DNA from 4 places in the Curtobacterium sp. DN_7.5 genome. Region 2 is predicted to be linked to each of the others. Evidence: predicted binding sites of a transcription regulator. Region 2 holds the regulator's gene; each other region holds the start of a gene.
The links. Region 2 encodes HrcA, which represses chaperone genes, less so after heat shock. Its sites were predicted from a motif close to TTNGCACTCGNNNNNNNCGAGTGCNAA; they were not measured.
Positions count from the first base shown of each region.

Region 1: groES (co-chaperone GroES) is a predicted target of HrcA. The motif match lies at 6,121-6,147, and genes of this name have one in related genera.
Region 3: MON03_RS00385 (Hsp20/alpha crystallin family protein) is a predicted target of HrcA. The motif match lies at 5,096-5,122, and genes of this name have one in related genera.
Region 4: groL (chaperonin GroEL) is a predicted target of HrcA. The motif match lies at 5,657-5,683, and genes of this name have one in related genera.

Region 1 covers NZ_CP093378.1:3,353,378-3,360,648, reverse strand. The annotation lists gene MON03_RS15805 (AAA family ATPase) at 1-969, shown strand, start outside; gene MON03_RS15800 (HNH endonuclease family protein) at 969-1,658, shown strand; gene tsaB (tRNA (adenosine(37)-N6)-threonylcarbamoyltransferase complex dimerization subunit type 1 TsaB) at 1,744-2,370, shown strand; gene rimI (ribosomal protein S18-alanine N-acetyltransferase) at 2,367-2,918, shown strand; gene tsaD (tRNA (adenosine(37)-N6)-threonylcarbamoyltransferase complex transferase subunit TsaD) at 2,911-3,960, shown strand; gene MON03_RS15780 (DUF4190 domain-containing protein) at 4,039-4,809, shown strand; gene MON03_RS15775 (class I SAM-dependent methyltransferase) at 4,880-6,082, opposite strand; gene groES (co-chaperone GroES) at 6,243-6,539, shown strand; gene rarD (EamA family transporter RarD) at 6,726-7,271, shown strand, end outside.
Region 2 covers NZ_CP093378.1:1,418,070-1,425,340, forward strand. The annotation lists gene lepA (translation elongation factor 4) at 1-1,504, shown strand, start outside; gene MON03_RS06570 (hypothetical protein) at 1,509-1,997, opposite strand; gene MON03_RS06575 (DUF1990 domain-containing protein) at 2,300-2,947, shown strand; gene MON03_RS06580 (HAD family hydrolase) at 3,003-3,695, opposite strand; gene hemW (radical SAM family heme chaperone HemW) at 3,724-4,941, shown strand; gene MON03_RS06590 (DUF4870 domain-containing protein) at 4,963-5,409, opposite strand; gene hrcA (heat-inducible transcriptional repressor HrcA) at 5,517-6,536, shown strand; gene dnaJ (molecular chaperone DnaJ) at 6,624-7,271, shown strand, end outside.
Region 3 covers NZ_CP093378.1:76,967-84,237, forward strand. The annotation lists gene MON03_RS00355 (ribose-5-phosphate isomerase) at 1-455, shown strand, start outside; gene MON03_RS00360 (triose-phosphate isomerase family protein) at 452-1,210, shown strand; gene MON03_RS00365 (response regulator) at 1,207-1,989, opposite strand; gene MON03_RS00370 (sensor histidine kinase) at 1,986-3,191, opposite strand; gene MON03_RS00375 (SDR family NAD(P)-dependent oxidoreductase) at 3,472-4,158, opposite strand; gene MON03_RS00380 (hypothetical protein) at 4,283-4,582, opposite strand; gene MON03_RS00385 (Hsp20/alpha crystallin family protein) at 4,596-5,036, opposite strand; gene MON03_RS00390 (Ig-like domain repeat protein) at 5,225-7,271, opposite strand, start outside.
Region 4 covers NZ_CP093378.1:3,183,060-3,190,330, forward strand. The annotation lists gene MON03_RS14800 (response regulator transcription factor) at 93-788, shown strand; gene MON03_RS14805 (sensor histidine kinase) at 864-2,576, shown strand; gene MON03_RS14810 (hypothetical protein) at 2,778-3,821, opposite strand; gene groL (chaperonin GroEL) at 3,995-5,614, opposite strand; gene MON03_RS14820 (cold-shock protein) at 5,834-6,037, opposite strand; gene MON03_RS14825 (LytR C-terminal domain-containing protein) at 6,218-6,829, opposite strand; gene MON03_RS14830 (DUF3263 domain-containing protein) at 6,826-7,125, opposite strand; gene MON03_RS14835 (DUF2332 family protein) at 7,223-7,271, opposite strand, start outside.

The DNA of each region.
Region 1 (7,271 bases), 1.7 Mb from region 2:
ACCTCGTGGGCGGACCGGTACACCGAGGTCGGTAGAATCGCGGAACGTGTCTGGCGCGATTCAGAAAGCCCCGAAGCTAACGCTCCTATGCTCCCAGTCATCGCGCTCTACGGAGTCGAGCGGCTTCTTGGAGTTCGGCGAGCCGCCGGAGCAATCTCAAGGTCTCGATCCGGCGCCTACGACTCTGCTCTCGATGGCAAATCTGATCTGGTCAGGCTATCAACCTACATCAAGGGTTTGACCCTGGCCGAATTTGCTGCCGACAAACGAGGTTCTGGCGGTGAAGCGGCAAGTCAGCAGCTACGTGCTATTTCCTTGGCGGCCAATGAGCTTTTGCGGCATACGGGCTGGCGAGACCCTGAGTGGAGCCCAATCGTAGAGGAACTAGCGATCACACACGATATCCGCGGAACGCTTCCGTTGTCCTCGCTGTCAAGTGGGATAAAGATCGCGGTTGGTCTCGTTGTTGACCTAGTGAGTCGTATCGCCCGGGCGAATCCGAGGATCGGGGCGGAGGAATTGTTGCGCCGCGCTTGTGGCATAGTTCTCATCGATGAGGTTGATTTGCACTTGCACCCCACCTGGCAGCAGCGCATTCTTCCGCAGCTTCGGTCGATATTTCCCAATATTCAATTCATTGTGACGACGCATAGTCCCCAGGTGTTGTCGACCGTGCGTGCCGAATCAATCAGAGTCATCGACGGTAATGCGGTTAGTGGCGTCGATTTCGCCGCTGGGCTGCGCAGCGATGTCGTGATGCACAAAGTGCTTGGCACAGATCCCGAACCCGATCTTCCAATCAATAATCTCCTCGATGCTTACGTCGAACTGGTCGACCAGGGCCAGGGGCGGTCGCGTGAGGCGACCGAACTTCGCCAGGAATTGGATCAAGAACTTGGTGGCGTGGCGAACGTACCGAAGCTGGCAGAGGCAGATGCCAGCATGGCATTTGATGATCTGGACGTCTGATGCGCAAGATCGACGCGCGCCCCGAGCCGCAATCCATGGTGACCCTCCGAAGGCAGGGCGCATCGTACCCGGAGTTGGGTTCGGACAGTTCGATTCGCCGGACACTCTGGGAGCAGCAAGGAAGGCGCTGCGCTTACTGTGAGCGAGTCCTGCTCGATCCTGATTTGCCAAATCATAATACTCGTATCGAGCATTTTCACCCACAGAGTAGCGACTGTTGGGGCGCCGAATGCGAGCGAGCCAGCCATTCAGGCTCCCACGAGAAAGCTGCGGTTTCATGGGGGAATCTACTTCTTTGTTGTGATGGGAACGAGCGCGCCGGTCAAGATTTCACTTGCGACAAGTCGAAGAGCGATATTGATATCTGCGAAAGGTTCAGGAATCCCCGAGACTGGCCTACCGAGCAACTCGTGTATGTCGAACGTGATGGTCGTGTGGTCCCTCTGTCGGGACTTCCGGCTGAGGCTGAAGTCGTGCTCAATGGCGTGATGAATCTCAATGCAGAGGGGCTCGTCCGCGCCCGTAAAACAGTTCTTTCAGCACTTAAAAAGGAAATCGCCGAACGTCAGAAGCGCAGTCGTGGCCTGACGGCTCAGCAAAAAACCGCAATGGCGTCTCGGCTTCGGCAAGATGCAAAAGTCCGTGAGTTCGGGGCATGTTTTCTTGCGGTGGCATCGCGCTTGTCGTAATCGAAGGAATTCATCTAGACCTAAAACTAAGCGCGACTCCTTTCTGTCGGTGTTTGGCGGGCTGATGAGCGCCTACGATGGTCTGGTGCTGCTCGCGATCGACACCTCCGCCGGGACCTCCGTGGCCGTCGTCGACCCCGACTCCCGTCAGTTGCTCGCCGAGCGCGGCACCGATGACTCCCGCCGGCACGCCGAGGTGATCGGACCGTTCCTCGCCGAGGTCCTCGCCGAGGCCGGCGTCACCCCGGCGGACGTCACCGGTGTCGTCGCCGGGACGGGTCCCGGCCCCTTCACCGGCCTCCGGGTCGGCATCGCAGCGGCCCGCACGTTCGCCGCGGCGCGGGGCGTCCCGGTCCTGCCCGTGGTCAGTCACGACGCGGTCGCGGCGGACCGGGCCGGCTCCACCCCGGTCGTCGTCCTGACGGACGCACGCCGACGCGAGGTCTACTGGTCGGCGTACGACGCCGACGGCGTCCGCGTGGCTGGTCCCGGCCTCGCCAAGCCGGCAGACCTCGACGAGGCGATCCGCGCCTCCAGTCCGGAGGCGGCCACCTGGGAGCGCGTCACCGCCGTCGCGATCCCGGCCGGGAGGCTCGGTGCGGTCGCCGCGGACCGGCTCGCGTCCGGTGCGCCCTTCGCGGACGACACCGCGCTCTACCTGCGCGACCCCGACGTGACGATGCCGGGAGCCCCGAAGCGGGTCGTCCGGTGACGGCGCTGCCCGACGGGTTGCGGCTCCGACCGGCGCACCCGCAGGACCTCGACGACATCATGTGGCTCGAGCACGTGTCGTTCCCGACCGACGCGTGGTCGGCGTCGCAGATGTCCGGCGAGCTGTACTCCCCGCACGGGTACTACGTCGTGGTGGAGACCGTGGACGAGGGTGCTGCGCCGACCGTCGTCGGCTACGCCGGGCTCTCGTCCCTGGCCGGCAACCCGGTCGCGGACGTGCAGACGATCGCGGTCGCCGCGGGGCACCGCGGGCAGGGCATCGGCCGGGCACTGTTCACCGAGCTCCTCGACGAGGCCCGTCGCCGCGGCGTGCGCGAGGTGTTCCTCGAGGTCCGCGCCGACAACCCGGTCGCGCAGGCGATGTACACCGGCTTCGGCTTCGAGCACATCGCGACGAGGCCGCGCTACTACCAGCCGGACGGCGTGGACGCCTGGGTCATGCGCGCGGAACTGCCCGCAGCGAGTGACGCCCCGGCCGCCGGAACCCGGTCCGTCGGACCCATCGGACAGGAGGCCCTCGATGGCTGAACCACTCGTGCTCGGGATCGAGACGAGCTGCGACGAGACCGGGGTCGGCATCGTCCGGGGGACCACGCTGCTCGCGAACGTCATCGCGTCGAGCATGGAGGAGCACGCGCGCTACGGCGGCGTCGTGCCCGAGGTCGCGGCGCGCGCGCACCTCGAGGCGATGACGCCGACGCTGACCGCGGCCCTCGACCAGGCCGGGGTCACGCTCGACGAGCTCGACGCCGTGGCGGTGACGGCAGGGCCCGGCCTCGCGGGCGCGCTCATGGTCGGCGTCGGAGCGGCGAAGGCCCTCGCGGTGGCGACCGGCAAGCCGCTCTACGGCGTCAACCACCTCGTCGGGCACGTCGGCGCGGACGTCCTCCGCTCGGACGGCTCCGAGATCGAGCTGCCGACCGTCGCGCTCCTGGTGTCCGGCGGGCACACGTCGCTGCTGCTCGTGCGCGACCTCGTCGGCGACGTCGAGCTGCTCGGCGAGACGATCGACGACGCCGCGGGTGAGGCGTTCGACAAGGTCGCACGGCTGCTCGGCCTGCCGTACCCGGGCGGCCCGCAGATCGACAAGGCGGCAGCCGACGGGGACCCGACGGCGATCCGGTTCCCCCGCGGCCTGACGCTGCCGAAGGACATGGCGGCGCACCGCTACGACTTCTCGTTCTCCGGGCTGAAGACCGCCGTCGCCCGCTGGGTGGAGCGGTGCCGCGACGAGGGCCGGGAGGTCCCGGTCGCCGACGTCGCGGCGTCCTTCCGCGAGGCCGTGGTCGACGTCCTCGTGACGAAGGCCCTGAACGCCTGCCGGGACACCGGCGTCGACCGGCTCCTGCTCGGCGGGGGCGTCGTCGCGAACGCCCGGCTCCGAGCGGTGGCGACGGAGCGGTGTGCAGCCGCCGGCGTCGAGCTGCGGATCCCGCCGTTCGACCTCTGCACGGACAACGGCGCCATGATCGCGGCCGTCGGGGCGCGACTCGTCGCCGAGGGGCACGCGCCGAGCGACCTCGGGATCGCCGCCGACTCCACGCTGCCGGTCACGACCGTCCAGGTCTGAGGTCCCGGGCGGACCCTGCTCCCGTGTGGAACGATGGGGTCCGGCGTCGGTCGAGCGGCGCCGGGAGGGGTGGACACGGTGTCCGATCAGAACCAGTGGCCGCGGCCGGGACAGTCCGACGGGCAGGCTGACGACGGCCGACCGGGATCGTCGCAGCCAGACGGCGCCCGTGCGTCCGATCCGACGTCCGCGCCGGGGGCGGCTCCGAGCGCGCCGCAGCCGCCGAGTGCGCCGCAGCCGCCCGAGAACCCGTGGGCGCAGCGCTCGGGGACCGACGGGCAGCAGGACCCGTACGCGGCGCCGAGCAACCCGTACGCGGCGCCGAGCAACCCGTACGCGGCGCCGGGCAACCCGTACGCCGCGCCGGGCAACCCGTACGCCGCACCGGGCCAGCAGCAGTCCGGCAGCCAGTCGCCGTACGGCGACCAGCAGGGCAGCAGCCAGCAGTACGGCGGCCAGCAGCAGTACGGCCAGTACGCCCCGCCGCAGTACGGCGCCCAGCCGTACTCGGGCCCCTACGCGTCCACGGGGTACCAGCCCTACGCGCAGCGACCCAAGACCAGCACCCTCGCGATCCTGTCGATCGTGTTCGCCTACGCCGGCATCCTCATCTGGCCGATCGTGATCCTGACCAGCCCGGCCGGCGCGATCATGGGGCACATCGCCCTCGGGAAGATCAAGCAGACCGGCGAGGGCGGCCGAGGTCTCGCGCTCGCCGGGATCATCGGAGGCTGGGTCCTCACCGGGTTGTGGATCCTCGGGGTCGGCGCGCTCATCGCCTTCTCCATCGCCACGCGAAGCTCGTACGACTCCTACGACACCTCGGGCACCGGCGCGTTCATCCTCTGACCGCCGCCCTCCCGGACCAGCACGACGACGGCCCTCGCACACGCGGGGGCCGTCGTCGTCCAGCGGGTTCCTAACCGGCCACCGCACCCAGCCGCTCGCAGAGGACCGCGGTGTGACGTCCCTCCAGGCGGGTGAGCACGAGCGTCACGGAACGGCGTCCCCGCAGCCGCAGCCGCTTCCGGAACTGCGCCGGGTCGACGTCGACCCCGCGCTTCTTGATCTCCACCGTGCCGACGTCGTCCGCGGCCAGCCGGGCGGCGAGCTGCTTCACGTCGAGCGGCATCGTGTCGACCACGCGGAACCCCTGCGCGAACGGCGTGGTCACCGCGCGGTCCGACGTCACGTACGCGATGCCGTCGGAGAGCATGCGGCCGTCGACCGCCCGGGCGAGGTCCCCGATCAGCCGGGCGCGGATGACGGCTCCGTCGGGCTCGTAGAGGTACGCACCGAGTCCACCGACCTCGACGTCGGGCGCATCGGCTTCCCCGGTCATCTCCGCCGTGCCGTGCGCTCCGATGACCGTCGCTGCTCGGCGCACCCCGGGACGGGCGAGCGGGCCGAACCAGAGGGCGAGTTCGACGACCTCGCGGTCGACGGACACCCACTGCGCCTCGGCGGTGTCGGGGATGAGGTCGCGGTCGATGCCGGGCCCGAGCTTGACGCCCGTCGGGGTCGTGGTGGCGGCGGCGAACACGGTGTCGAGCGACGGCGACCAGTCGTCCGGGTCGGCGAGCCGTCGGGTGGCGCCGTGGCCGGGGGTCCGGCGCGCGGGGTCCATCCAGACACCGTCCACCCGCGTGAGGTCGAAGTCGGCGGCGTCGCCGAGCTCCACCCGCGCGGCATCCCACGGTGCGAGGTTGTGTGTCGCGACCGCCGCGGTGACCTCGTCGCGGTCCACGGCGGTGACGTCGAGGTCGAGCGCGGCCATCGCCATCGCGTCCCCGCCGATCCCGCAGCCGAGGTCGGCCACGCGGGTGAGTCCGGCCGCGGCGAACCGGCCGGCGTGCTGCGCCGCGACCTGGAGGCGGGTGGCCTGTTCGAGCCCGGCCTCGGTGAAGAGCATGCGGGAGGCGAACGGTCCGAACTTCGCGCCGGCCTTCTGCCGGAGCTTCGCCTGGGTCAGGACGGCCGCGACGAGCCCGGGGTCGTGCCCCTCGGCGCGCAGCCGCGAGACGACCCGGACGATCTCGCCGCCGTCGGACACGCTCGGAGTACGGTCGAGCAGGGCCATCCCCTCGGGGGTGAGCAGCTGGGCGAGTTCGGCGGCGTCCATCCTCCGATCCTCCCAGGTGCAGCACCGGGTCCACCGCGCTGGCACTCGGATTGACCGAGTGCCAGCGGACCCCCTAGAGTTGGCGTTGGCACTCTCCTGTGCGTAGTGCCAACCCGGTTCCCATCTGTACCGAGTCAGTACCGAGAAAGAAGAGGTCACCGTGGCCGTCAGCATCAAGCCGCTCGAGGATCGCATCGTCATCCGCCAGGTCGAGGCGGAGCAGACCACCGCTTCCGGTCTGGTCATCCCGGACACCGCCAAGGAGAAGCCCCAGGAGGGCGAGGTCGTGGCAGTGGGCCCGGGCCGCGTCGACGACAACGGCAACCGCATCCCGCTGGACATCGCCGTCGGCGACAAGGTCATCTACTCCAAGTACGGCGGCACCGAGGTCAAGTACTCGGGCGAGGACCTGCTGGTCCTCTCGGCCCGCGACGTCCTCGCGGTCGTCGTGCGCTGAGTCCAGCCACACTGCGAACGCCCCGTCGGCCACCAGGCCGGCGGGGCGTTCGTGCGTCCGCTGCGCTTCCGGCCCGGGCCCACGTCGCCGGTTCCGACGCGACGCGCCAGCGACGCGGCGGCCGTGCCGATGGGTGGAGGCACGGTGCCGGGCCTCAGCGTCGGCGCGGCTTCCTAGGATGGTTCCGTGACCGAACCGACGCCCGCCCAGCCCGCCCGCAGCGAGGCATCCGTCGGTGTCGTGCAGGCGATCGTCGCGTACGGGCTGTGGGGACTCATGCCGCTGCTCTTCGCAGCGATGTCCCCGGCCGGCGCGGTCGAGATCGTCGCGTGGCGGATCGTCTTCGGGCTGGTGTTCTGCGCGGTCGCGATCGTCGTCACGCGGTCGTGGCTCCGGACCCGCTCCCTGGTCGCCCAGCGCCGTGTGATGCTCGTGATGGGGCTCGCCGCGGTGCTCATCCTCGTGAACTGGACCGTGTACGTCGCCGCGACGACGACCGGCCACACGGTCGAGGCCGCCCTCGGCTACTTCATCAACCCGCTCGTCACGATCGCGCTCGGCGTCGTCGTGCTGCGGGAGCGCCTGCGTCCGGCGCAGTGGGCCGCGGTCGGGATCAGCGTCGTCGCGGTCGTGGTCATCGCGGTCGGGTACGGGCAGATGCCGTGGATCTCACTGGCGCTCGCGTTCTCGTTCGGGCTCTACGGACTCGTGAAGAAGCGGGTCGGGGGCACG
Region 2 (7,271 bases):
GGTCGACGCCGCCCAGGGCATCGAGGCGCAGACGCTCGCGAACCTCTACCTCGCGCTCGAGAACGACCTCGAGATCATCCCGGTCCTCAACAAGATCGACCTGCCCGCGGCCGAGCCGGACAAGTACGCAGCCGAGCTCGCGCAGCTCATCGGCGGGTCGCCGGACGACGTCCTCCGCGTCTCCGGCAAGACCGGCGTGGGCGTGCCGGAGCTCCTCGACCGCGTCGTCGGCACCGTGCCGCCGCCCGTCGGCACGGTGGACGCCCCGCCCCGCGCGATGATCTTCGACTCGGTCTACGACAGCTACCGCGGGGTCGTCACCTACGTCCGCATGGTGGACGGCACCATCTCGCCACGCGAGAAGGTCCAGATGATGTCGACGAAGACGACGCACGAGATCCTCGAGATCGGGGTGTCGTCGCCGGAGCCGAAGCCGACGAAGGGCCTGAGCGTCGGCGAGGTCGGCTACCTCATCACCGGTGTGAAGGACGTCCGCCAGTCCAAGGTCGGCGACACGGTCACGAGCGCGCAGAAGCCGGCGACCGACCCGCTGGCCGGCTACACCGACCCGAAGCCGATGGTCTTCTCGGGTCTGTACCCGATCGACGGTTCCGACTACCCGGACCTCCGCGAAGCGCTCGACAAGCTCAAGCTGTCCGACGCCGCGCTCGTGTACGAGCCCGAGACCTCCGTGGCGCTCGGGTTCGGCTTCCGCTGCGGGTTCCTCGGGCTGCTCCACCTCGAGATCATCACCGAGCGTCTGAGCCGCGAGTTCGGGCTCGACCTCATCACCACCGCCCCGAGCGTGATCTACGAGGTCACGGACGAGGACAACTCGGTGACCGAGGTCACGAACCCGTCCGAGTTCCCCGGCGGTCGCATCGTCGAGGTCCGCGAGCCGATGGTCCGCGCAGCCATCCTCGCGCCGAAGGACTACGTCGGCGCGATCATGGAGCTCTGCCAGTCGCGCCGAGGCTCGCTGCTCGGCATGGAGTACCTCGGTGAGGACCGCGTCGAGATCCGGTACGAGATGCCCCTCGGCGAGATCGTCTTCGACTTCTTCGACCAGCTGAAGAGCAAGACGCAGGGCTACGCATCCCTCGACTACGAGCCGACGGGCGACCAGGCGGCCGACCTCGTCAAGGTCGACATCCTCCTCCAGGGCGAGCAGGTCGACGCGTTCAGCGCGATCGTGCACCGCGACAAGGCGTACGCGTACGGCACCCTCATGACCGAACGGCTCCGGAAGCTCATCCCGCGCCAGCAGTTCGAGGTCCCGATCCAGGCCGCCATCGGTGCTCGCATCATCGCCCGCGAGAGCATCCGTGCCATGCGCAAGGACGTCCTCGCGAAGTGCTACGGCGGTGACATCACCCGCAAGCGCAAGCTCCTCGAGAAGCAGAAGGAGGGCAAGAAGCGCATGAAGATGGTCGGCCGGGTCGAGGTCCCGCAGGAAGCCTTCATCGCCGCGCTCTCGGGCGACGTGGAAGAGAAGAAGAAGTAGCGGTTCAGCGGGCGCGCGTGGCGCGCGTCCGCACCGCCGCCAGGCACAGGGCCGGGAGGCACGCTGCAGCCAGTCCCGCCAGCGCCGTCCGCCAGGTGGTCCACTCCGTCATCCCGATGAAGGACGTCTGCGTGCTCGCCTCGATCGAGCAGGCCGTGGCGGTGATCGCGAGGGTGAGCGCCGAGGCGCCGATGACCCAGGGGAGCCGGGGACGCCGGGACCGCCGGACGAGAGCGACGAGGAGCGCCCCGAAGAGCAGGACACCGGCACCGATGCTCGCGACGGCGACCTGCGCGAGCGTGGTGCTGACGACGGGGTACCAGTCGACCGGCGGCACGCTGGTGTACTGCACGGGTCCTGACGCGCGGGCTTCGACCAGGTCGACGGCGATGCGTGCGCCCACGGCGAGTGCGAAGGCGGTCGCCGTGAGTGCGGCGAGCACCCGAGGGGTGCGTCCCGTCAGTGGGCGAGGGACGATCGTCGAGGCGGGCACGGACCGACGATAGCGGTGTGGCGGAGGCGATCCGAGCCTCCAGTCCGGGGCTGGGCGACGCGGCACACCAGCCCAGCCGCTCTGCGCGCGTGCAGCCGGTCTGCGCTCGCGCAAGGGGGCTCGTCGGCATGCGTTCCGGTGGCAGCTGGGTCGTGACGGTGCGCACCGCCAAGGAGGCTCGTCGGCATGCGTTCCGGTGGCAGCTGGGTCGTGACGGTGCGCACCGCCAAGGAGGCTCGTCGGCATGCGTTCCGGTGGCAGCTGGGTCGTGACGGTGCGCACCGCCAAGTAGGCTGGTCGGCATGAGTTCCCGCGGCAGCTACCGGACCGCTCTGACGTACGGCGCGGTCGGCGCGACCCAGGCGTCGGACCTCATGACCTACCCGCCGGAGGGCTTCGCGCCCACCGAGTCCCGCGCCCGGATCGGGCACGGCGACGCACGCTTCGAGACGGCGGTGACCCAGGCGCTGTCCTGGCAGATCCAGGAGCGCAGCGGGATCCGCGTGCACGTCGACGACCAGCCGGACGACGACGAGGTCCGCTACAACCCGGTGACGTTCGACGAGCACGGTGTGCCGGTCGCGCCCGCGTCCATCGGGACCCCGAAGGTGGAGCGGTTCGCGCCGGACGGCACGCCGCTCCTCACGGCGGGGACGACCGCGACGCTGACGATGCACGCGTTCGGGCAGACCGTGCACGCGCCGGTCCGGGTCGTGTCGATCATCGACGAGCCGGACCGCAAGGGTTTCGCGTACGGCACGCTCGAGGGGCACCCGCTCTCGGGCGAGGAGTCGTTCGTCGTCGAGCGCACGTCGGACGGGTCGGTGTGGCTCCAGCTGCGGCAGTTCTCGCAGCCGGCGAGCCGGAAGTGGCGCCTCGTGGCGCCGTTGCTCCGGCGGCAGCAGCGCGTGATGGCGGAGAAGTACCTGGCGGCGCTCCGCGGCGACTGACGCGTGGAGCGCGCCCGCCGGCGGCGCTCGCGGTGACCGACGGGTCCGACCCGGCTCAGCCCAGGGGCGCGAGACCCGCGATCGCGTCCTCGATGACCCGCACGTCCTCCACGCAGTCCCGAGCCACGGCGACCGCGCTCGTCGCCCGGAGCGCCTCCACGTCGTAGACCCCGGTCGCGACCGCGAGGAACGGGATCCCCGCGGCGTCCGCAGCCTCGCCGTCCCGCGGGGTGTCGCCGACGATGACGGCCCGCTCGCCCCGCAGCGCCGCCGCCGCACGACCGGTGACCCCGGCCCGGTCGACCTCCTCGTCGCCGAAGAACGAGTGCGCCCAGTCGAACGCATCGAGGTCGAACCCGGCACCACGGAGCTTCACCCGCGCACGGTGCTCGGAGTTGCCGGTGAGCAGGCCGTTGCGCCAGCCGAGGACCGCGAAACGCCGGACGAGGTCCCGGGCGCCAGGGGCCGGCTTCCGGTGGTCGCCGGCGCGGAACCGCTCGTCGGTGAGGTCGCGCAGGTGCCCGGAGACGGTGGGGATGAGCGCGTCGTCGAAGTCGTGCGCGCGGACGTGTTCGGCGATGAGGCCGGCGTCGGTCCGGCCGTGCTGGTGGCCGACGCGCAGCGCGAGGTCACGGCCGACCGCCCGTTCGAGTGCCAGGTGGTACAGGTTGCCCGGCGACACGGCGTTCAGCACGAGGGTGCCGTCGATGTCCCACAGCACCGTGGTGGGGACGGTGTGGTGCTCCATGCCTCCATCATGACCGAGAATGGAGTCCATGCCGAGTGCCCTGCCGATCGCCGACCCCGCACCGTCGGACGGGCTGCTCATCCCCGGTCCGGACGCGGGCGAGGTCCCCTTCGGCGTCTACGTGCACGTGCCCTTCTGCCGCGTCCGCTGCGGCTACTGCGACTTCAACACGTACACGGCGTCGGAGCTGCGCGGGGTCCGGCGTGACGACTACGCCGGCCACGCCGTGCAGGAGATCCGGTTCGCCGCGGAGGTCCTCGAGCGCTCGGGCGTGCCGCGGCGCCCGGTGTCGACGGTGTTCTTCGGCGGTGGGACCCCGACGATGCTCCCGGCCGAGGACCTCGTGATGATCCTCCGGGCGATCGACGAGACGTGGGGGATCGTGCCCGGCGCCGAGGCCACGACCGAGGCCAACCCGGACTCCGTCGACGCCGTCTCGCTCGAGACGCTCCGCGCCGGCGGCTTCACCCGGGTCAGCTACGGCATGCAGTCCGCGGTCCCGCACGTGCTCGCGACCCTCGACCGGACGCACGACCCCGAGCGGGTGCCGTTGGTCGTGGACCTCGCGAAGCAGCAGGGCCTCGACGTCTCGCTCGACCTCATCTACTCGACCCCGGGGGAGTCACTCGCGGACTGGCGCACCTCGCTCGACCAGGCGATCGCCTGCGCGCCCGACCACGTCTCGGCGTACTCGCTCATCGTCGAGGAGGGCACGGCGATGGGTCGCATGGTGGCGCGCGGGGAGCTGCCGGCACCCGACGACGACCTCGCGGCGGACATGTACGAGCTGGCCGACGACGTCCTCGGTGCGGCCGGGTACTCCTGGTACGAGGTGTCGAACTGGGCGCGCGGCGAGGCACACGCGAGCCGGCACAACCTGTCCTACTGGAAGGGTCACGACTGGTGGGGCGTCGGCCCGGGCGCGCACTCCGCCGTCGCCGGGACCCGCTGGTGGAACGTGAAGCACCCGGCCGCGTACGCGAACCGGTTGCTGTCGGGGGCGTCGCCCGCGGCCGGCCGGGAGACCCTCGACGAGGAGACGCGCTACGTCGAGCGCGTGCTCCTCGCCGCGCGGGTCCGCGGCGAGCTCGCCACGTCGGAACTCCGCCGGGAGGCCCGTGGCCGGGTCGCGGGGCTCATCGCACGCGGTCTCGTGGACGGCTCGGCCGCGGTGCGGGGTCGGGTCGAGTTGACGAGGCAGGGTCGGCTGCTCGCGGACGCGGTGGTCCGCGAGCTGCTCGACTGACCTACTGCTCCACGGACGCGGCTACTGCTTCACGAACTCGATCGTGAGCGGGTACTTGTAGAAGCGTCCCTGGTTCGCGGCGACGGCGGCCATGACCGAGAAGACGACCACGAGCACGTAGATGATCGGCAGCAGGACGAGCCCGATCAGGATGACCGTGAGCAGCCCCGCGACGAACCCCGCGATCGCCGCGGTGATGTGGAAGTTGAGCGCCTGGCGCGTGTGCTCGCGCACGAACTGCCCGCGGTCACGCAGCACGAGGTACGCGATGATCGGCACGAGCAGGCTGAAGAAGATGGCGCCGACGTGCGTCAGGGTCGCCCAGAGCCGCTGGTCCTCGGGGCTCATCGGCTGGGGGACCTGGTAGTTCGGCGGGTACTGGGGGCCGTCCGGCCCGCCGGGCTGCTGTCCGTAGGGGTTCCCGGGCTGCTGGCCGTCAGGGCCCCCGGGCTGCTGTCCGTAGCTCATGCGGGAAGCGTACCGACCAGCCGGACGTCCGTCCCGCCCTGTCGGCCGTCGGGCGTAGGATCAGCAGTCGACACACGAGAGTGCCAACGCGAACGGAAGGGGATCGAGTGGTCAGCGAACGCAGCCTCGAAGTCCTCAAGGCCATCGTGCGGGACTACGTCGCCTCGCGGGAGCCGGTCGGGTCGAAGTCGATCGTCGACCGCCACGCGTTCGGGGTCAGCGCCGCCACGATCCGCAACGACATGGCCCAGCTCGAGGACGAGCAGCTCATCGTCGCGCCGCACACGTCCTCGGGTCGCGTCCCGACCGACAAGGGCTACCGCGTCTTCGTCGACCACCTGGCCGCGGCCCGCCCGCTGTCGAGCGCGCAGCGGCACGCGATCGAGACCTTCCTGGGCGCCTCGGGCGACCTCGACGACGTCCTCGGACGCACCGTGCGGCTGCTCAGCCAGCTCACGAACCAGGTGGCGCTCGTGCAGTACCCCTCGCTGGTGCGCGCCCGCGTCCAGCACGTCGAACTCGTCCGGCTCGGCGACACGCGGTTGATGGTCGTGCTCATCACCGACACCGCCCGGGTCGAGCAGCGGGTGGTCGAGAGCGACGTCACCCTCGACGAGTCCGCCCTGACCGAGCTCCGCAGCGTCGTCAACGGCGCGACCGTCGGACTCCTCCTGCAGGACGTCCCCGGTGCGCTCCGCGCGGTCCCGCAGCAGCTCCGGCCCGACGTCCAGCCCCTTGCCGGGATCGTCGTGGCGACCCTCATCGAGCAGGTGGCCGCGAACCGGCAGGACCGCCTGCTGATGGCGGGCGCGGCGAACCTCGCGAAGAGCGAGCAGGACTTCTCCGGCGGGCTCTTCCCCGTGCTCGAAGCCATCGAGGAACAAGTCACCCTGCTCCGGTTGTTCGGCGAGATGCAGGTGGACGACATCGCGGTGGCGGCGAGCATCGGCGCCGAGAACGCCGAGTACGGGCTCGACGCCACGAGCATCGTCGCGGGTGGCTACCTCGCCGGCGGCGAGGTGGCACGGCTCGGCGTGCTCGGGCCGACCCGGATGGACTACGGCACGAACATGGCCGCGGTCCGCGCCGTCGCACGGTACCTGTCCAAGCTCCTGGGCGAACATTGACCGGCCCGCACCGCGATCGGCGCGACCCCCGCGCACGACCCGCACCGGGCCTCCAGACCGACCGAACCGAAACACTCTGAGGGATACGTGGCAGACCACTACGACGTCCTCGGCGTCCAGCCGGACGCCTCCGATGCCGACATCAAGAAGGCCTACCGGCGCCTGGCGCGCGAGCTGCACCCGGACGTGAACCCGAGCCCGGACGCCGCCGAGCGCTTCAAGGACGTGACGCACGCGTACGACGTGCTGAGCGACCCCGAACAGCGCCGTCGGTACGACGCCGGACCGCAGGCCGACAGCCCGTTCGGCGGTGGTGGGGCCGCGGGCTTCAGCGACATCTTCGACGCGTTCTTCGGCGGAGGCGGCGGAGGCCGGGGATCCGGTCCCCGCAGCCGTGCCGAGCGGGGACAGGACGCCCTGCTCCGCATCGACGTCGACCTCGACGAGGTCGTCTTCGGCACCCACAAGGAGGTCGAGGTCGACACCGCCGTGCTGTGCGAGACCTGCCACGGCTCGTGCTGCGCTCCGGGCACGAGCCCGCGCACGTGTGACATCTGCGGCGGTTCCGGTCACATCCAGCGTCAGGTCCGCTCGCTCCTCGGCAACGTCGTGACGAGCGCGCCGTGCGGCACCTGCCGCGGCTACGGCACGGTCATCCCGAACCCGTGCCCGACGTGCCAGGGGCAGGGTCGCGTGCGCGCCCGTCGCTCGATCCCGGTGGACGTCCCCGCCGGT
Region 3 (7,271 bases), 1.3 Mb from region 2:
TCGAGTACAAGGAGGCCATCAAGGCGGACCTGGCCGGTGACGACCGGGTGGCCTCGGTCCACGACGTCGGGGTGGATGCGGACGGGCACACCGCCTACCCGCACATCGCGGTCGACGCCGCGCGCATGGTCGTGAACGGGGAGGCCGACCGGGCGATCCTCATCTGCGGGACGGGCCTCGGGGTGGCCATCAGCGCGAACAAGGTCCCGGGCATCCGAGCGGTGACCGCCCACGACAGTTACAGCGTCGAGCGGTCGGTGCTGTCGAACGACGCCCAGGTGCTCTGCATGGGGCAGCGGGTCATCGGCCTCGAGCTCGCACGTCGGCTGGCGACGGAGTGGCTCGGGTACGAGTTCGACACCTCGTCCGCGAGCGCCGAGAAGGTCGCGGCGATCTGCGGGTACGACGGTTCCGCGGCCGAGGGCCTCGACGCGTCGGGGGACGACCGCGCATGACGCTCGTCGGGGTGTCGCTCAAGATGTACTTCTCGCACGGCCGGACCCTGGCGTGGGTGCGGGACGTGGTGGGCATCGCCGAGCGGCACCCCGCCGTCCGGTCCGGCGCGGCCACGCTGTTCGTGGTCCCGACGTTCCCGGCGCTCGTCCCCGTGCGCGCGCTGCTGGACGGGTCGCCGGTGCTGCTCGGGGCGCAGGACCTGGCGTGGGCGGACGAGGGGGCCTTCACGGGGGAGGTCTCCGGAGCCGAGCTGCGCGAGATCGGGGTCGACCTCGTCGAGATCGGCCACGCGGAGCGGCGTTCCCTGTTCCACGAGACGGACGACGAGGTCGCGGGGAAGGTGCACGCGGCGTTCCGCAACCACCTGCGGCCCCTGGTCTGTGTGGGGGAGGCGACGCTCCCCGCCTCCAGTGCGGACGCAGTGGCCGAGGTGACCGCGCAACTGGACCGGTCGCTCGCCACCGCGACCGCGGACGGACTCGCCGGGCCGCTGATCGTGGCGTACGAGCCGGTCTGGGCGATCGGCGCTCCGGCGCCCGCGCCGGACGACCACATCGTCGACGTGCTCGCCGGGATCGAGGCGCACCTCGCCACCCGCCCGGAGCTGGCGGGCAGCTCCGTGATCTACGGCGGCAGTGCCGGACCAGGGCTCCTCACCCGGGGGCATGGGCGGATCGGCGGCCTGTTCCTCGGGCGGTTCGCGCACGACCCCGCGGCGATCGCGACGATCCTCGACGAAATCGGGCCCGCCTAAGCGTCGTCGCGCGCGCCGGCGAGCCCGTGGTCGTGCGCGTAGACGACGAGCTGCACCCGGTCGCGCAGCTGGAGCTTGCCGAGGATGCTCGAGATCTGCGTCTTCACGGTCGACTCGGTGACGAACTCCTTCGCCGCGATCTCGGCGTTCGACAGACCCCGTGAGGCCCACCCGAACACGATGCGCTCCCGGTCGGACAACGACTGGAACTCCGTCGGCTGCGGCTTCGGCGCACGCTCGACGTCGGCGCCGAAGAGCTGTGCGAGGTCGTTCGGGGCGATGACCGAGCTGCCCTCGTGGACGGCCCGGATGGCGGCGAAGAGGAACGGCGGGGTCGTGTCCTTGAGCAGGAACCCGCTCGCACCGAGGCGGATCGCGGTCGCCGCCGCCGGGTCGAGGCCGAACGTCGTGAGCACGATGACGCGGGGGACCGGGGCGGGGAAGCTCCCGGAGAAGAGGTGTCGGACGGTCTCGACCCCGTCCATGCCGGCCATCCGCATGTCGAGGAGCACCACGTCCGGGCGGACGGCCGGGATCGCGGTGAGGGCCTCCGCGCCGTCCGACGCCTCGCCCACCACGACCATGTCGTCCTGCGCGTCGAGCACCACGCGGAGGCCGGCTCGGAAGAGCGCCTGGTCGTCGGTGAGGAGGACGCGGATGGGGCGCGGGGTCGCGCCCGCCGGGGCGGCTGGCTGGTGGACGTCGTCGGTCGGTCGTGCCGGGTCGGCGCCGCCGGTCGGGCGTGCCTGGTCGGCTGGCTCGTCGGTCGTGTTCGTCATCGGTTCCCCCCTGGGATGTCGATCGGGATGCGGGCGCGGGCCACGAACACGTCGTCGAGGACTGCGGCGTCGAAGGAGCCGTCGAGCGCGGCGAGCCGGGAGCGCATGCCGTCGACCCCGCGGCCCGAGCCGCCGGTCGCGCCGCTGCCGACGACGTTCTCGACCTCGAGGACGAGGTCGGCGGACCGCCACGTCTCCCGGACGGTGACGGGCATGCCGGGGGCGCCGTGCCGGAGCGCGTTGGTGAGCATCTCTTGCAGCACCCGTCGGGCGGCCGTCCCGGCGTCGTGGCCGAACGGTCGGGGACCGCCGCGGACGGCGTGCTCCACCGGGACGCCGGCGTCGCGGATGCCCTGCACGATCTCGTCGAGCGTCGCCGGGCCGGAGTCGCCGGTGCCGTCGATCTGGCCGAGGACCTGCCGCACCTCCATGAGCGAGCTCCGGGCCGTGCTGGCGATCGTGGCGCTGACCTCGCGGACCCGTGCCTCGTCGGCGAGGAACGGCACCGAGTCCGCCTGCGCGATGATCACCGCGAGCGAGTGTCCCACCACGTCGTGCACGTCGCGGGCGATCGCCGCACGGATGCGTTCCGACTCCGCGACGTCGATGGCGCGGGTGGCGGTCGCCTCGGCCTCGGTGGCCACGGCCTCGGCGCGGGAGCGGGCCTCCTCGGCGTGGGCGCGGCGCTCGGACTCGCGGTCGCGGGACCGGAACGCGCGGACCGCCAGGCCGCCCGCCCACACCGCCAGGAGTGCCGCGGCCGGTGCCGCCATGGCGAGGAAGGCCTGGTCGCGGGGACCGTTCACGAGCACCGCGAACCGGAACCCGGTGACGGTGAGGTAGAGCGTCGCGCCCACGCCGGCGACGAACGCCAGCAGTCCGGAGAGGACGACCTCGGCGCGGGTGCCCACGATCGCGCTGGTGCCGATCACCACGAAGATCGCGAGGTCGACGAGGGACGGCCGTTCGCCGCCGGCGACCTGGACGAAGCCGAGCGTGACGACCAGGAGCATCGCGACCGACGGCGAGATCCGTCGCACCGCGATGGCACCGGCGGCGGCGACCACGGCGAGGATGCTGGCGTGCTCGAGCTCGAGGTCGACCGGGGCGAGGAAGGCGAGCGCCGCGACGACCGCCCAGACCACGTCGACGACGATCGAGCGCGTGGCGAGCGGTCGGATGAACGTGCGCCCTTCCGTCACGGCTCCGATCATCGCACGGGGTCGTGCGCCGCTCGGCCGTGGGCCGCGTCGCTCCCGGTGCTCACGCCACCGGGGACATCGCGATGAGTGCCCACGCGGTGACGGCGACGATCCCGGCGCAGACCGACAGGGTGGCGATGACGTGCTTGATCGAGGAGTCCATGGTGTCAGCCTGGGGGACCGACCACCCGTCGGGCATCGGGCGGGCGGCCGAAGCGCATCCGTCCCGAGGACGAACGGGTCGTCCCCCCCGCCCGCCGTCGTGGGACGCGCCCCGGGGTCAGACCACGACGGACCCGAGCATCCGGTGGGCGATCGAGACGGACTCCCCGCTGAGCGCCGACAGCGGGGACGAGAGGAACGCGACGAGGTCCGCGATCTGCTGCGGGCTCGACTCCCCGCCCGCACCGTGCTGCACCTGGGCCGCCGGCTCGTCGGTCACGGTCCCCGGGTTCACCACGTTCACGCTGACGCCCGACCCGGCGAGTTCGTCGGCGAGGTTCTTCGCGATCACGTTCGCGGCCGTGTTCCGGAGCGACGCGGTGATGTTCCCCGAGATGTAGGCGTTCTGGCCGCTCACGACGACGACCCGGCCGAAGCCGGCCTCGCGCTGGTGCGGGACGACGGCGTTCGCGACGCGCAGGAAGCCGAGTGCCTTGCCGTCGATCGCCGCGGCGACCTGCTCGGGGTCGGACTTCCGCGCGGGGTCGAGGGTCCGTGCACTCGGAGCCGCCGTCACGACCAGGACGTCGATGCGCCCGTGCCGCTCGACCACCGTCGCGACCCCGGCGTCGACGGACTCCTGTGACGCGGTGTCGATCACCACGCCGTCCTCGTCGTCCCCGGCGCTGCGCGAGGCCACGACGACGGTCGCCCCCTCGGCACGGAGACGGTCCACGACCGCGCGGCCGATGTAGCCCTTCCCCCCGACGACGAGCGCGACACGATCCGAGAGCTGCAGGTCCATGCGCTGCACGCTAGCCGAACAAGGAGGAGTCGTCCCACGGAACGCGCGCGTCCCGTGCTCCCGTGCAACGAACGGACTGGAGGCGCGGTGCCAGCCGGCACCGCGCCTCCAGTCCGTCTTCCGGTCACCGCCTGGTCGTCGCGACCGTCCCGGTGTCGTCCGCCGGTTCCGGCGGCGGCGCGAAGACGCCGTCGTACAGCCGGACCGCGCTCCACCCGGCCACGAGCGCCGCGGTCCCGAGGACCGACGCGACCCAGGGCACCGCACCCGACCACGCGGCCGGGGCGGCGACCCAGGCGAGGAACGACCCGACCGTGCTGCCGGTCGCCCCGAGCACGAGCGCGACCCGGCGGTCGAGGCTCGTCACCGTCAGGCCGGCGGTGACGACCGCGATCGCGAGGAGCGCGTTGAGCAGTCCTGCCATCGCGCCCCCGGGCCTACTCGGAGGTGCCGCCGGCGACGGCGAGCTGCTGCGAGCCGGTGCCGACCGCGACGTCGATCTTGCGCGGCTTCGCGGACTCCTTCACCGGGATGGTGATGCTCAGCACGCCGTTGTCGTACGCGGCGGTGATGCGGCCGGCGTCGAGGTGGTCGCCGAGCGTCAGCTGCCGGACGAACGTGCCGGGCTGCCGCTCGCGTGTGATCCACTGCGAGCCCTCGGGAGCGCCGAGGGTGCGCTCGGCACGGATGGTGAGGACCGAGCCGTCCACGTCGACGTCGACGCTGCCCGGGTCGATGCCGGGCAGGTCGACGTCGAGGACGAAGTGGTCCCCGGTGCGGTACAGGTCCATCGGCATCGAACGCGGCCCGCCGGCGCTCCCGAGCAGGGAGCCGGCGAGGCGGTCGAGCTCGCGGAACGGGTCGAAGTTCATCGTCATCGTCGTCAACTCCTTCGTGGTGTTCTGTGTTGAGTCCCCTCGACTCAACTGCTTCTGTTCTAGCACTCGAACCCAGAGAGTGCCAACAGATCGCTCAGTGTCAGCTGGGAGTCCGGCGGAGAGCGACAGCGGATGCGGAAGGCCCCGCGACGGCTGTCGCGGGGCCTCCGGTCGTGCGGGGGTCGGGTCTACTTGACGACGACCGTGACGTTCGGGCTCGTGCTGGTCGTGAGCTGGTCGGTCCCGGCGAAGACGGCGTGCAGCGTGTGCGTGCCCTTCTGCAGCGGCAGCGCCACCGTCACCGTGCCGGACTTCACCGTGACCGTCGCCAGGCGCTTCGAGCCCTGGTAGATCCGAGCGGTGCCGTTCACCGTGACCCCGGTCGCCTTGACCTGCACCGTCGCCTTGCCGGCGCTGTACTTCACGGCCGTCCGCGACGGGGTCTTGGCGACCTCGAACGCGGTCGCGCTGGTCGTGGCGGAGGAGGCCCCGGCGAACGCCGAGGTGCTCGTGAACGTGGCGGAGAGCGCGTGCTCGCCCAGTGCCAGCGAGGCCGGCAGGGTCAGCGTCGCCGAGCCCGCCTCCAGGTCGACCGTCCCGAGTGCCGTGCCGCCGTCCGAGAAGGTCACCGTCCCGACCTGGGTGCCGATGCCGCCGTCGACGGTCGCGGTGACCGTGGCGGGCTTCGCGGTGCCGAGGGTCTGCTCCGGGGCCGAGACCGAGAGCTTCGTGGTCGTGGCCGGCAGGGCCGCGTCGAGCTGGAAGCGGTCGACGGTCGACCCGATCGGGGCCGGGTCGGCCGAGGCCGTCGGCTGGAGCGTGACACCGCAGTCGGACACCTTGCCGTGGGTCACGGCGGCGTTCGGCGCGGAGCAGTCTCCGGCGCGGATGTCGTGCACGTCGAGTGCGTCGTCCGTCACCGAGACCTTGACGTACGTCCGCACGTGCTCCTGGTTCTCGACCGAGTTGGCCCAGTGGCGCTTGCCGGTCGGGTCGAGCGGGTCCGCACCGTAGCCGCCCTTGGTGGCGTCCGGAGCGGTCAGGTCGTAGTACTTCGAGCCGGATGCCGAGTTGGCGGTGATGTAGATCACGCCGCCGGGGCCGGAGAAGACCTCGGGGGCCGCCGGCTGCTCGTCAGGGTTGGCCTTCTTGCCGTTCTTGATCGCGTAGCTGCGGGAGTACGAGTGGTCGTGGCCCTGCAGGACGATGTCGACGCCGAGGTCCGAGAACGCCCGCGTGAAGTCGAACCGTCGCTGCTGGTTGTCGGCGTCGTTCGCGTGGTCGGCGGGCGAGTAGATCGAGTGGTGGTAGACCAGCGCGGTCCACTTCGCGTCGTCGCCGTAGCGGTTGATGACGTCGCGGACGTACGACACGTGTGCCGCGTCCGAGCCACCGGCGTAGGCGTTCGAGTTGATGTCGATGAACAGGACGCCCTTGTAGGTGTACCAGTAGTCACCGCCCGAGTTCGCGGTGCTGTTGCCGCCCGGGTAGAAGTCCGGGACCTTGAGCGAGTTCGGGACCTGGTTGTGCTGCTCGTACGCCTTGCCGCCGACGTCGTGGTTGCCGATCGTCGAGGCCCACGGGTACTGCTTGAGCACGTCGCTGCTGTCGGCGAACGCGCCCCACTCGTACTCGTTGTTGGCGTGCTCGACCTGGTCGCCGCCGGAGACGAGGAGCTCGGCCGCGGGGTCGTTCCGGGTCGCGTACTCGAGCGTGTCCGCCCAACCCGCGCCGTCGTCGTCGACGAAGCCCGACGAACCGATCTGCGGGTCGCCGAAGAACAGGAAGTCGAAGTCGCCGCTGAAGCGCTTCGTCGTGAAGGTGTACGTCGACGACCACGCCGAGCCGTCCGCCGCACCCACGTGGTACGTGTAGCTCGTGTTCGGCTCGAGGTCGCTGATCGTCGCGTGCGCGTTGATGTAGCCGGACTCCGCGGCGATGCCGGCGATGCTCTTGGTGTCGGAGTCGGTGGTGCTCGTGTCGGCCGCGGTGTTGGCGGCCTTCGAGGCGGCGATGGTCTTCTTGGCGCTGGTGAAGGCGCCGTCCGCCAGGTCGGCGGTCTTCTCGATCTCGAGCGACTGGTCGACGTTGGTCGGGAAGTACCAGGAGGCGATGCGCTGGCTCTCGGTGGCGCCGACGCCCAGCAGGACGTGGATGGGGCCGCCGGTCGAGATGTTCGTGGTCGGGGTCGTCGGCGCAGCCGTCGCCGTACCGGTGCCCGTGAAGGCCGCGCCG
Region 4 (7,271 bases), 1.8 Mb from region 2:
GGTGCGAGCCCGCACCGCGCCTCCAGGCCGCCCCGTGCTCACGTACGCACCGCTCACAGCAAAGCCACAAGGAACGGTCAGAAGATGGGCTCATGAGCGATGGCCCCAAGATCCTGATCGTCGATGACGAGCCGAACATCCGCGACCTGCTGACGACCTCCCTGCGCTTCGCCGGTTTCGCCGTGCGTGCCGTGGGCAACGGTGCGCAGGCCATCTCCGCCGTGCTCGAGGAAGAGCCGGACCTCATCATCCTCGACGTCATGCTCCCGGACATGAACGGCTTCGGCGTCACCAAGCGCCTCCGGTCGTCCGGCTACACCTCGCCGATCCTGTTCCTCACCGCGAAGGACGACACCGAGGACAAGATCACCGGCCTCACGGTCGGCGGCGACGACTACGTCACCAAGCCGTTCTCGCTCGACGAGATCGTCGCCCGGATCAAGGCCATCCTCCGTCGCACCATGAACGACGAAGAGGACGCGATCATCCGCGCCGGCGAGCTCACCATGGACCAGGACACGCACGAGGTCACGATCGGCGACGCGCAGATCGAGCTCTCGCCGACCGAGTTCAAGCTGCTCCGCTACCTCATGCTCAACCCGAACCGGGTGCTCTCCAAGGCGCAGATCCTCGACCACGTGTGGGAGTACGACTTCAACGGCGACGCGGGCATCGTCGAGTCCTACATCTCGTACCTCCGCCGCAAGCTCGACCAGTACTCGGCCGAGCCGGTCATCCAGACCAAGCGCGGGTTCGGCTACATGCTCAAGGCGGCCAAGGCCTCCTAGGCGCAGTTCTTCACGGCGGCCGTCCGGTTTCACCGGGCGGTCGCTGTCTATCGTTGGGGCAGCATGCACACGCGAATGAGCCGCTGGTGGGACGGGATCTCCCTCCGCACCAAGATCACCGGGATCACGGTGCTCCTGGTGGCGCTCGGGCTGCTCGTCGCGGGGCTCGGCACGATGACCGTGCTCTCGACCTACCTCATGCTCCAGCTCGACAACAGCGTCAAGCAGACGACGGAGCAGCTCGAGGGTCAGAACATCAGCGACGGCGAGCAGTACTGCAAGGTCTCGGTCGTGCTGTCGCAGAGCGTGTACGTGGCCGCGTTCGACGACTCCGGCAACCAGATCTGCCAGACGAAGGCGTCGAGCCGGCCGGCGATCACCGGGTCGGAGCTCGCCCGGGCCGCGCAGAGCTCGGACCGCATCACCCTCTACGACGCCCAACACGACCACGAGTGGCGCGCGCAGGTCATCCCGGCGTCGCTGCAGAACCGCTCGGACGGCGTCACGAACACCGGCTACGTGCTCGTGGCGGTGTCGAGCGCCACGGCGGACCAGACGATCCTCCGCTTCACGGTCATCTTCCTGTTCTTCGGCATCGCGGTGATCCTGCTCGGCGCGATGCTCACGCGCCTGCTCGTCACCGCGACGTTCGACCCCTTGCGCGACGTCGAGGACACTGCTGCGCGCTTCGCGGCCGGCGACTTCAACCAGCGCCTCGAAGCGGACACCCCGAACACCGAGGTCGGGCGTCTCAACCGCTCCCTGAACGCCATGCTCGAGCGCATCGACACCGCGTTCGAGGACCGCGAGCGCACGATCGACCAGATGCGTCGGTTCGTCGGGGACGCCTCGCACGAGCTCCGGACGCCCCTGGTGTCCCTCCGCGGGTACGCCGAGCTGTACCGCATGGGCGCCCTCCGCAAGGAAGAGGACGTGGCGCAGGCGATGGAGCGCATCGAGAAGGAGGCCCAGCGCATGGGGCTCCTCGTGCAGGACCTCCTGCAACTCGCGCGCATCGACGAGTCGAAGCCGCTGGAGCTCGGTCCGGTCGACCTCGTGTCGATCGCCCGCGACTCGGCACTCGACACCATGGCGTCGAACCCCGACCGCGAGATCCAGGTGCTCGTCGAGGACAGCGTGACCGGCGAGAGCGTGCCGCAAGTGGTCCGGCCGGCACCCACGTCCCCGGGCTCGCCGTTCGGGGAGACCGGGGAGGTCCCGGAGGCCTCGGGGCCGAGCTCCGCGAACACGACCGGTCCGATCGCGTTCTCCCGCCAGACGATCGCGCGACTCCGGGCTCGACGCAGCCGGGCCATGAGCTTCGACGCGGCACCGAGCGACGAGACGACACCGCTGCCCACGGTCGTGCTGCCGAAGCGCCCGCCGATCGTCCTCGCCGAGGAGAACAAGATCCGGCAGGTCGTCACCAACCTCATGGGCAACGCAATGCGCTTCACGCCGTCGGACGACCCCATCGAGCTCGGCATCGGGGTCGACGAGGAGCGCGGGATGGCGAACATCGACGTCATCGACCACGGGGAGGGCATCCCCCCGCAGCTCCGCGACAAGATCTTCCAGCGGTTCTGGCGGGCGGACACCTCGCGAGCGCGGGACACCGGCGGCTCTGGGCTGGGGCTCGCGATCGTGTCGGGCATCGTGCAGGCGCACCACGGGTCGGTCGAGGTGTTCGACACCGAGGGCGGCGGCGCCACCTTCCGGGTGTGGCTCCCCCTGCTCCCCCGCGACTGGACGCCCCCGGCGCCCGAGGACGCCGCCCCCGCCGCCTGACGCGCTGCCGCGGCAGCGCTGCCGCGGCCGCGCTGCCGGCGCCCGCTGCGCTGCCGACGCCCGAGCGGTCACGACACCCCGCGCCGAACCGCCGCGCGGTCACGAATCGTCGCTGTGGATGAGCCGAAGCGACCGAACGTGACCTCTTGCCCGCTGCCACGCGGTGCGTCGTGACCGCTGCGGAACGGCAAGCGATCTCGATCACAGGGCGGCACCCTTCGCGACGAACGCCTGCCGTAGTCGTTCGAACAACACCGCGGGCCGGACCGCATCGGCCGCCGTCGCGTGGATGACGGTCCAGTCGTTCACGACGAACCCGTTGTCCCGCCGCTGATCGTGCTGGAAGACGTCCCGCTCGCGATGATGCTCGCCGTCGTACTCGAGCGCGATCCTGAGTCGCGGCCAAGCGAGGTCGACTCGCCCGAGGAAAGCACCCGTGGCGTCGTGCACGTCGATGTTGAGTTCCGGCTCGGGGAAGCCTGCCTCGATGACAGCGATCCGCATCCATGTCTCCATCGGCGACTCGCAGCCCACCCGCACCAGTTCGACCGCACGTCGAGCCGCGACAGCGTGCGGGCTGCCCGGACGGATCGCGCGTCGGAGGTCGTCGATCGTGGCCAAGCCCGCTCGTCCGACCATGTGATCGCCGACCGCGACCAGCGCCATGCGATCGATCACGCCAGCACACTCGAACCACGCGGACGCGGGAGCGCTCAGACGGAGGCCGTTCAGGACACGCACCTCCGCGGACACAGCTCGATGCGCGACGACACCGGGGCGCCGCATCCGGAGCGTCCCGACGGTCGTCACGTGCACGCGTCGATCGTCCTGCACCGCGCGCGGGAGCGGAGCACCCCACAGTCGTGCCGCGGTGACGTGGCTGAAGTGCTGATCGTCTCGCATGACGATCGCGATCGCCGACACGAAGTCGTCGGAGCCGGCGGGCGCGCGGACACCCCGAGTCGGCCGCTCGAGGTCTGATCGCCGGAGACGTTCACTGTTCACGCCCGCGGCGAGGGCGTCACCGGTGCGGAAGACTGCCGCATCGAATTCTGGTGGGAGTTGTCGAGCTCGGCGCATGTTCCGATGCTCACGAGTTCGCCGACCAGTCGAGCGTGCCTGCCTTCCGGTGTGGAGAACGACCGTGCTTCTCAGGGATGTGCAGGAGCCAGACTGCTTGGTGCCCGAGTTCTGTCCGCCAGCACGGGGTCGCGACTCCCCGGGTGGATCGTGTCGCTCGGTCACGAACAGTCGCTCGGGGCGCGCGATACCGACACTTCGTGACCGACGGCGGAAGGCGTACGGGGTGTCGTGACCTTCCGCCGCCCGCACGCCCCCGCCCGCGCCGCACGCCCCCCCCGCACGCGGAAGGGCCCCGCACGCGCTTGCGTGCGGGGCCCTTCCGTGTCAGGACCGGATCAGAAGTCCATGCCACCCGTGGGGTCGCCGGCCGGCATGGCCGGGGCCTTCTCGGGCTTGTCGGCGACGACGACCTCGGTCGTGAGGAACAGACCGGCGATCGACGCGGCGTTCTGCAGCGCCGAGCGCGTGACCTTGGCCGGGTCGATGATGCCCGCGGCGACGAGGTCGACGTACTCGCCGGTCGCGGCGTTGAGGCCGTGACCCGACTCGAGCTCGCGGACCTTGGCGGCGACGACGCCCGGCTCGAGACCGGCGTTCAGCGCGATCTGCTTGAGCGGCGCGTCGATCGCGACGCGGACGATGTTCGCACCGGTCGCCTCGTCACCCTCGAGGGAGAGCGAGTCGAGCGCGACGGACGCCTGGATGAGGGCGACGCCACCACCGGCGACGATGCCCTCCTCGACAGCGGCCTTCGCGTTGCGGACGGCGTCCTCGATGCGGTGCTTGCGCTCCTTGAGCTCGACCTCGGTCGCGGCACCGGCCTTGATGACCGCCACGCCACCGGCGAGCTTCGCGAGGCGCTCCTGGAGCTTCTCGCGGTCGTAGTCGGAGTCGGTCGCCTCGATCTCGGAGCGGATCTGACGGACGCGGCCCGCGATCTGCTCGTCGTCGCCGGCGCCCTCGATGATCGTGGTCTCGTCCTTGGTGATGATCACCTTGCGGGCCTTGCCCAGCAGGTCGAGCGTCGCGTTCTCGAGCTTGAGGCCGACCTCCTCGGAGATGACCTGGCCGCCGGTGAGGATCGCGATGTCCTGCAGCATGGCCTTGCGGCGGTCGCCGAAGCCCGGGGCCTTGACGGCGACGGACTTGAAGATGCCGCGGATCTTGTTCACGACGAGGGTCGCGAGGGCTTCGCCGTCGACGTCCTCGGCGATGATGAGGAGCTGCTTGCCCGCCTGGATCACCTTGTCGACGACCGGGAGCAGGTCCTTGATGTTCGAGATCTTCGAGTTGACGATGAGGATGTACGGGTCCTCGAAGACGGCCTCCTGGCGCTCCGGGTCCGTGACGAAGTACTGCGACAGGTAGCCCTTGTCGAAGCGCATGCCCTCGGTGAGCTCGAGCTCGGTGCCGAAGGTGTTCGACTCCTCGACGGTGACGACGCCTTCCTTGCCGACCTTGTCGATCGCCTCGGCGATGAGCTCGCCGATGGTGGTGTCGGCGGCCGAGATCGACGCGGTCGCGGCGATCTGGTCCTTGGTCTCGATGTCCTTCGCGTTGGCGAGGAGCTGGTCGGAGACGGCGGCGACGGCCTTCTCGATGCCGCGCTTGAGCGACACGGGGTCGGCACCGGCGGCGACGTTGCGGAGGCCCTCGCGGACGAGCGCCTGGGCGAGCACGGTCGCGGTCGTCGTACCGTCACCGGCGACGTCGTCGGTCTTCTTCGCGACCTCCTTGACGAGCTCGGCGCCGATCTTCTCGTACGGGTCGTCGAGCTCGATCTCCTTGGCGATGGAGACACCGTCGTTCGTGATCGTGGGGGCGCCCCACTTCTTCTCGAGGACGACGTTGCGGCCGCGCGGGCCGAGCGTCACCTTCACGGCGTCGGCCAGGGTGTTCAGGCCGCGCTCGAGGCCGCGACGGGCCTCCTCGTCGAAAGCAATGATCTTAGCCATGTGAGTTTCTCGTCCCTCCCGGACGTCGTCATGGGGGTCGTGCTGGCACTCAGCGTGAGCGAGTGCCAACGCCGATTCTGGCACTCGACGGGTGCGAGTGCAACACAGCCGGGAGGCTCGGCTCGTCTTCCCGGGTCGTGCCCCGTCACGCAGGCCCCACACCACACGACGAACGCGCCGCCCCCGGCGGGGACGGCGCGTTCTGCGGAGTGCAGTGGTTCAGGCGGGGCGGACGCTCTCTGCCTGCGGACCCTTCGAGCCGGTGCCGACGTCGAACGTGACCGCCTGCCCCTCCTCGAGGACCTTGTAGCCCGACATGTCGATGGCCGAGTAGTGCACGAACACGTCCTGGCCACCCCCATCGACGGTGATGAAGCCGAAGCCCTTCTCGGCGTTGAACCACTTGACCGTTCCGTTGGCCATGATTGTTGCTCCCTGCGGTGGTGCTGCTGCGATCGGCGGCGCCGTCGGTGCGGCACCTCGCCAGCGACTCTCGCGCACGGAATCGGTTTCGACAAGGGGTGTGACGTTGTTTCACGCCCGTTCCGTGCAATCGCAACGAGCCGGAAACACGTTCGTCACGAATGCACGCCGGAATGCGTGTCAGCCGGTGTAGTCGGCCCCCAGGACGACACTCACGTCGGCGTTCGGGAAGGCCGCGGACTGCTGTACCGCGGTCGTCCCGAGCGACTTCGCGATGCCCTGCGCGACCGCGGCGGACGCGGCCGAACGGTAGTAGACGATCGTCTGGGTCGTCCCGGTGGTCCCGGCGTCGCCCGTCGAGGTGATCCTCCACCCGGCGCCGCTGAGCGCGGTGCTCGCGCGACCGGCGAGGCCGGTCGTGTTCGTGCCGTTGAGCACGACGACCGTGGTGGTGCCCTGCTGCGCCGACGTCGCCGCGGTGGCACCGGAGGACGATCCGGTGCCGGCGGAGGACGAGGACGACGACGACGAGGACGGCGACGAGGACGGCCGGCCCGACGCGGAAGCCGTCGGCGACGACGTGGTGGTGGTGCCCGACGTGCTGTCGAAGGAGTCCCCACCGGTCGCGAGCCCGAGCGCGAGCACGCCGATCCCGACGAGGACCCCCGTGGCGAGCGCAGCCCACGCGAAGACGATCCAGCCGCGGCCCCGACGCTGGGGGCCGCGGTGCGCGCCGACGCGCGGCCCGTCGGTGACGTCGTCGAACCGGTCTCGGGGGAATCTCTCGGTCATCGGTCCTCTTCGCGGGGTTCTGGTGCGCCTCCGGGGAGCGCGAAGCTGCGCCCCGCCCGCGCCGTGACACGGGCGTGCCGGAGTCGTTGCAGCCGGGTGACCAGCTGCGGGTCGTACGCGAGCGCCGCCGGTGAGTCGATCACGCGGTCGAGCACCTGGTAGTAGCGCGCGGGCGACATGTCGAACTCGACCCGGATCTCCGCTTCCTTGGTCCGGTCGTGCCGCGCGCGGTCGTGCTCGAAGGTGAGCACGTGCAGGTCGAGCTCACTGAGCGCGTCTGCGGGGGTGGCGGTCACTGCGGGTCCGATCGCGGGGCTGGGCACGGGTCTCGGTCATCGTAGGGGTGCGGTCCTGCCGGACCCTGGCACGGTGCTGGACTGTCGCGAACCCGGGTCACAGGTTCGGGTCGCGGAGCCACCGCACCCGGGTGCCGAACGGGTCC